Regions from separate parts of the Paenibacillus sp. FSL H3-0310 genome, predicted to be linked through region 2. Evidence: riboswitches for the same ligand, from Rfam matches in the RefSeq annotation. Region 2 holds a riboswitch; the other holds the start of a gene.

Region 1 (3,623 bases), 4.0 Mb from region 2:
CACTTGAGCATTTGAACGAGGCTTGGGGAGCTGTTTTTTGGAATCAAAGCTATAGTGACTGGTCTCAGGTCTATCTTCCACGTCCGACTCCAGTACCGAAGCAACCCAATCCTCATCAGGCATTGGATGAAAAACGGTTTATTTCGGACAATACAATTTCTTTTGCCAAAAACCAAGCGGATATCATCCGTAAACTTGCCCCTAAGCAGTGGGTAACCACGAACGGTCTGTTCGGGCATCTCGATAGCCATGAAATGACGGATGAACTGTTGGATTTCTTCAGCTATGATTCCTATCCTCAGTTCTCTACTATTTTTTATGACCCGAATGAGCGGAATCCGCTGAATGATAGAGGCTGGGGACTGTCGTTATCTGTTGTTCGTTCGATATCCCCGAATTTCTGTATTATGGAGCAGCAGTCGGGCCCGGGTGGCTGGGTGAACCGGATGGATATGCCTTCTCCAAAGCCGGGTCAGATGCGGTTATGGACTTATCAGTCGATCGCTCATGGAGCAGATATGGTGTTATATTTCCGCTGGCGGACAGCTACGATGGGCAATGAAATTTATTGGCATGGAATCAATGACTATCATAATCAGCCTAACCGGAGAGTGCGGGAAGCGGGGCAGATCGGTCAGGAGCTGGCAGCAGCAGGTCATGCGTTTGTCGGTACTCGTAATCAGGCTAACATTGCTATTGTACGTGATTATGACAATGAGTGGGATGGAGAATACGATGTTTGGCATGGCCCGTTTATGTGGAAGAGCAATAAGGAGTGGTACAAGGCGCTTCAGCGGAAGCATATCCCGAATGACGTACTCTATTTACGCAAAAAAACAACGCTGGAGGAGCTTGCAAGGTACGACGTGCTTATCTATCCTCACCCAGCGATTATGACAGATGAGACAGCAGCACTGCTGGATGAATATGTTCAGCAAGGCGGCAAACTGATCTTCGGCTGTAGAACCGGCTATAAGGATGAGCGCGGTCAATGTTATATGCGTCCTTTCCCAGGTGCTGCTAAGGATCTATGCGGGATCACAGTTGAAGAATTCACAATGGTTAAGGGCAGTCGTCAGCCAACAACAATTAGCTGGTCGGGCGTGACCGAAGTCGTTACAGGAGCAGATGACTTTAATGATATTCTCAAAATAGAGGAAGCTTCGGTTGAAGTGATGGCGGTTTACGCCTCTGATTATTATGCGGGAAAACCGGCGGTAACTAAAAATCGTCGCGGCAAGGGTGAGGTTTGGTATTACGGAGCCGTATTTAATGAACAGGCAGCGGCTGAGATCATAAATTTAATTGATCTACAATCGCCAGCAGATTGGCTGGAGCTCCCAGAAGAGGTAGAGCTGCAAGTCCGTACCGGAGCTTCTTCCAGTTATGCTTTTTTGCTTAATTATAGTGAGACTCCTGTCACGATCCATCTTCGTGAGACCAAAACAGATTTACTGAGCGGCACAACATTGTCGGGCGAGGTGATTCTGGAAGGATTTGGGGTATTGGTGTTAAACTAACGTATACATTGATCTCACATTTGAGTAGATTTGGATAATTCTCTCTTTTCGGTTATACTTTGAAGTAGCAATTATATAGTCACGGGAGCTTGGTGGAACCAGGCTGAGAGGATAGTTATAACTATCGACCGTCAAACCTGATCTGGATAATGCCAGCGGAGGAAATGGAGCTCTATTTCTATTTGTCTACTCTAAGGCCGCATCTTATACAGATGTGGCCTTTTCTATGTGTGGGGAGTAGACCGTCTCCGCTTGATCAAATCACCTTATAGGAGGGATTGAGATGACAAGCGAATTGAACAACGATCCAATCAATCTATCAGCTTTTCCAGCAAGTCAAAAAGTGTATGTAAAGGGTTCACGGCCTGATATTCAGGTGCCTATGCGGGAGATCTCACTTAGTCCAACTGCGGGCATAGACGGCGAAGAGGAGAATGCCCCAATTCATGTCTATGACACAAGCGGGGCTTACACGGATGCTAATATTCATACTGATATTCGTCAGGGGTTAGAGCCCAATCGTCTAAGCTGGATTGAGGAACGAGGGGATGCAGAAGCGTACGAAGGAAGAACCGTGAAGCCTGAAGATAACGGGAATGCAACGGGAAAAGCTGTGGCGGAAGTGTTTCCAGCGCTCCATAGAAAACCTTTGCGAGCGAAAAAGGGGCGTAATGTCTCTCAAATGCATTATGCACGCAAAGGGATTATTACTTCGGAAATGGAATACGTTGCGATTCGTGAGAATGTGACACCGGAATTTGTAAGAGATGAAGTAGCCCGCGGCCGCGCCATCATTCCAGCGAATATCAATCATCCAGAGAGTGAACCAATGATTATTGGACGCAATTTTTTAGTGAAGATCAATGCCAATATAGGAAATTCCGCAGTATCCTCATCCATAGAAGAAGAGGTAGAGAAGATGAGATGGGCCACCCGCTGGGGTGCAGATAATATAATGGATCTCTCCACAGGTAAAAACATCCATACGACACGCGAGTGGATCATCCGTAATTCTCCTGTTCCTATTGGAACGGTGCCTATCTATCAAGCGTTGGAAAAAGTGAATGGGAAAGCGGAAGATTTAACATGGGAAGTGTACCGTGATACGCTCATTGAGCAAGCGGAGCAAGGGGTTGATTATTTTACCATTCATGCGGGGGTTCTGCTTCGTTATATCCCGTTGACGGTACAACGTATGACAGGCATTGTTTCAAGAGGTGGCTCCATCATGGCGGCATGGTGTCTTGCGCATCATCAAGAGAACTTTTTATATACACATTTTGAAGAGATATGTGAAGTCATGAAGCTGTACGATGTTTCTTTTTCCCTAGGCGATGGATTACGTCCGGGTTCGATTGCTGATGCGAATGATGAAGCACAATTTGCCGAGTTAGAGACGTTAGGTGAATTAACAGCTATAGCTTGGAGTCATGATGTACAGGTGATGGTAGAGGGTCCAGGACATGTGCCGATGCACTTGATTAAAGAGAATATGGATAAGCAAATTGAAACCTGTAACGAAGCCCCTTTTTATACATTAGGTCCACTGACTACAGATATTGCGCCTGGTTATGATCATATTACCTCTGCTATAGGTGCAGCGATGATTGGTTGGTTCGGTACAGCTATGTTATGTTACGTAACTCCGAAGGAACATCTTGGCCTGCCTAATAAGGAAGATGTACGTATAGGGGTCATTACTTATAAAATAGCGGCTCATGCCGCAGATTTGGCGAAAGGGCATAAAGGAGCACAAGACCGGGATAATGCTCTTTCGAAAGCCCGTTTTGAATTTCGTTGGCGTGATCAATTTCATTTATCGTTAGATCCTGAGCGAGCGCTCGAATATCATGATGAGACATTGCCTGCGGAAGGCGCTAAAACAGCTCATTTCTGTTCCATGTGCGGGCCGAAATTTTGCAGTATGAAGATCTCTCATAATATCCGGAATACGACGAGAATTGAATCAGGAATGCAAGAGAAGGCGCAAGAGTTTCTCCAAGGCGGGAGCCTCATTTATAGATAACTTTTTCTGCTAAAAAGAAATATCTAAAAGAAGTCGTCATTGGCGGCTTCTTCTTTTATACTTTGAATAGATAGGAG
Region 2 (3,623 bases):
AGGAGATCCTGGCTATGATTCGAATTTGGAGCCAGGAGCTAGAGGTGCGATGTACTATCCTCTTGTATCCTGGACGCAGCTTGTTGATACAGCGGACATTTCTCCTTATTTAATTTCAAAAGTAAAAAGTGCATATGAATTAGGACTCATTAGATCTGAAATGGGGATTGCCAGAGGCGAAATGGTCAATGGGACAGAACTAGAACCTAAAGCTATAGTGACCCGGGAGAAAGCGGCCAAAGCTCTGTACTTTATGTGGGTGCTGGAACATGAAGTGAATGCAGAAAATCATGTTTCTTCTCTAAAATAGTCAGGGTGAACAATTCAAGGCACAGCAGCGATGCTGTGTCTATTTGTATGCAGTGAATTCCTCTCCAGTTACAGCAGTATATCTCTCACGGTTGTTTATATCTACTTTCATTGTGGTAAGTAAGATTCGTAAAGCGATTTAAGAAAATGACAAACCCAGCGTATAAACGTGCATAGTTGTGCCATCCTAAGACGATCAGTTAACTATCAATTTGCTTAACGAGAGGAGATAGGGAAGATGTCAGGCAACAATAAACAAGCTACAAAAACCTTACCCCCACAGGAGCAGCATCATCAGCCAGGGATTGAGAGTGAAATGACGCCGCTGCCCAAATACGAGCCGGCAAATTATAAAGCAGCAGGTAAACTGCAAGACAAGGCGGCGTTAATTACCGGTGGAGACAGCGGAATTGGGCGTGCAGTTGCTGTGCTTTTTGCTAAAGAAGGCGCTGATGTGGTCATTTCATATCTTAATGAACACTCAGATGCAGAGGAAACTAAACGTCAGGTCGAGCAGGAAGGCCGCAAATGTATCCTAATTCCAGGTGATATCGGTGACGAGAAATTCTGTAAGGATCTTATTAAACAGACGGTGGAGGGCTTAGGAAAGCTTGATATTCTCATCAATAACGCGGCAGAGCAACATCCGCAAGCTAAGATCGAGGATATTACTTCCGAGCAGCTTGAGCGTACTTTCCGTACGAATATATTTGCGATGTTCTATTTAACAAAAGCAGCTATGCCTCATTTAAAAGCAGGATCTACCATTATAAATACAACTTCAATTACCGCTTATCGCGGAAGCCCGCAGCTGCTGGACTATTCATCAACTAAAGGAGCTATTCTTAGCTTCACACGATCCTTGTCCACGAATCTGGCAGAGAAGGGCATACGGGTAAACGGTGTTGCACCAGGTCCAATCTGGACACCGCTGATTCCCTCTACCTTTGATGCAAAACAGGTTAGCGAGTTTGGAGGTACACAGCCTATGAAACGGCCTGGACAACCAGAAGAGCTGGCACCAGCCTATGTATATCTGGCCTCTGACGATTCCAGTTATGTGACTGGACAGGTTATTCATGTAAATGGTGGCGAGGTAGTAAACGGTTAGATCAGTACAGCTAATGTGAATAAATGGGTGTATTTCAATAAAAAAATATGTTACTATAAACCACGTTAGCATTTTAAAATTGTATATTTATGTCACTAGGGGTGCCGATTGGCTGAGACGGAATGGATTTCCGGACCCTTTGAACCTGATCTGGTTAAGACCAGCGTAGGGAAGTGGAGAACGAATTTCTGTTGTCGGGCTATTTGTAGTGCCGTCTATATACAGATTCTGACTGCCTTCCTTACGGGGGGCAGTTTTTTTGTTTTTTACTGACCTACAGGGAAGTGAGAGAGGAGATCGTGATGTTGCAAGCTGAGATCCATCTAATATCAGACGGCAAGCTACAACTGAGACATTTTGTTGAACTAGCTGTCACGGTGCAGACATGGGTCGATTATATTCACCTGAGAGATAAGCAATGTCCTGCATGCGAACTGCTCGCTGCGGCACAGCAGCTGTTGGCTGCCGGTATGCCCGCTACCAAACTGATAATCAACGACCGGATAGATGTAGCATTGGCAGCTGGTGCCGCGGGGGTTCAGTTGGCTTGGCACAGTCTGAGTCCGGTTACAGCCCGGCGAATTGCACCTCAGCTTCGGCTGGGGAGATCGGTTCATTCTCCGGAAGAAGCGGCGAATGCCTCAGAGCAGGGAGCTGATTATTGCTTGTTTGGTCATGTATTTCCCTCGGATAGCAAGTTAGGGCTGCCCGCACGTGGGTTAGAGCTGCTTGCAGAAACGGTGAAGACCAGCTCTATTCCTGTAATTGCGATTGGCGGAATTAGCCCCGCTAATGCGGCGCAGATCATCAGGAAAGGTGCGGCAGGAGTTGCTGTGATGTCCGGTATTTGCGGAGCGGATGATCCTTATGAGGCCGCCAAAGCTATTCATAAGGCGGTTCATTCATAGCCTGGAGGTAACAGCATGGGCGAAGGGGGTGATTCAGAATGAAGCTGTTGATTAACGGGAAATCCGCAGAGTGTTCTGGTGGTATTCAAACTATAGCTGATTTGATCAGTCTTCCTGAGTGGTCGGGTCGTCTGATGATCATTGAGCTGAATGGAGAAATTGTCAGTAAGGAGAATTATGAAAGTACTGCTCTGAGCGAGGATGATCGTTTGGAACTGGTGCACTTTGTTGGTGGGGGTTGAGATGGAGCGGTATAGAATTTTGAGAAATTTATACGAACCAAAGGGAGGTAATTTCATGCATGACCCGTTACATATTGGCGGCATCGAATTAACCAGTAGATTATTTATCGGAACCGGAAAATATAGCCGGAATACGTTGATCCCCGAAGTGATCGCAAGCTCTGGTTCTCAGGTGATTACTGTAGCGCTTCGCCGAGTGGACCCGCAAGGTGGAGCAGAAAATATCATGAACCACATTCCCGGCCACATGACTCTTCTGCCTAATACCTCAGGAGCGCGTACAGCGGAAGAGGCAGTCCGTATTGCAAGATTAGCAAGAGCTGCGGGACTGGGGAACTGGGTCAAGATCGAAGTGATCAATGATCAGAAATACCTGCTTCCAGATAATCTGGAGACCATACGAGCTACAGAGATTTTAGCAGCGGAGGGTTTTGTAGTATTGCCATATATGAGTCCGGACCTTTCGGCTGCTTTACGTCTGAGAGATGCCGGTGCTGCTGCTGTGATGCCGCTTGGTGCGCCGATCGGGACGAATCGCGGCCTGCGCACTAAGGAGCTTGTGCGTATTCTTATTGAAGAAGTGAATTTGCCGATTATTGTAGACGCCGGGATTGGCAAGCCCTCGGAAGCGGCGGAAGCAATGGAGATGGGGGCCGCTGCTGTTCTGCTTAATACGGCTATTGCAACGGCACGTAATCCGCTCGTCATGGCGGAAGCGTTCCGCGAGGCGATATCCGCTGGCCGCAAAGCTTATTTGGCAGGACTCGGTCCTGTAGAAGAAGTTGCTTTTGCTTCGTCACCGTTGACTGGATTTTTGAACTGAATTTGATAGGTCACGAAAGGAGGGAAGATTAGCATGAGCTTTTTTGACACACTGGCCCGCTTGGAGCAGTATCCTTATGAGCAACTGTGGAAGGAGTTCCGGGAGGATGACGTTAAGCGGGCGCTTGGAAAAGACAAGCTGAACGAAAATGATTTGCTGGCATTGCTCTCTCCGGCAGCAACGCCGCTGCTAGAGGAGATGGCGTTGGCTGCACAGCGACTGACCCGTGC

What was found. A riboswitch is a leader RNA that binds a small molecule or an ion and turns the genes downstream of it on or off. The one in region 2 is predicted to bind thiamine pyrophosphate.
Region 1: another riboswitch for thiamine pyrophosphate. It lies ahead of thiC (phosphomethylpyrimidine synthase ThiC); the one in region 2 lies ahead of MHH63_RS18545 (thiamine phosphate synthase).

The regions. Positions count from the first base shown of each region.
Region 1 is NZ_JBBODC010000001.1:119,437-123,059, forward strand. Features, by position in the region: gene MHH63_RS00745 (beta-galactosidase) at 1-1,520, shown strand, start outside; TPP riboswitch at 1,592-1,701, shown strand; gene thiC (phosphomethylpyrimidine synthase ThiC) at 1,804-3,546, shown strand.
Region 2 is NZ_JBBODC010000001.1:4,095,421-4,099,043, reverse strand. Features, by position in the region: gene MHH63_RS18555 (GDSL-type esterase/lipase family protein) at 1-310, shown strand, start outside; gene MHH63_RS18550 (SDR family oxidoreductase) at 548-1,420, shown strand; TPP riboswitch at 1,508-1,609, shown strand; gene MHH63_RS18545 (thiamine phosphate synthase) at 1,705-2,328, shown strand; gene thiS (sulfur carrier protein ThiS) at 2,367-2,570, shown strand; gene MHH63_RS18535 (thiazole synthase) at 2,626-3,393, shown strand; gene thiH (2-iminoacetate synthase ThiH) at 3,427-3,623, shown strand, end outside.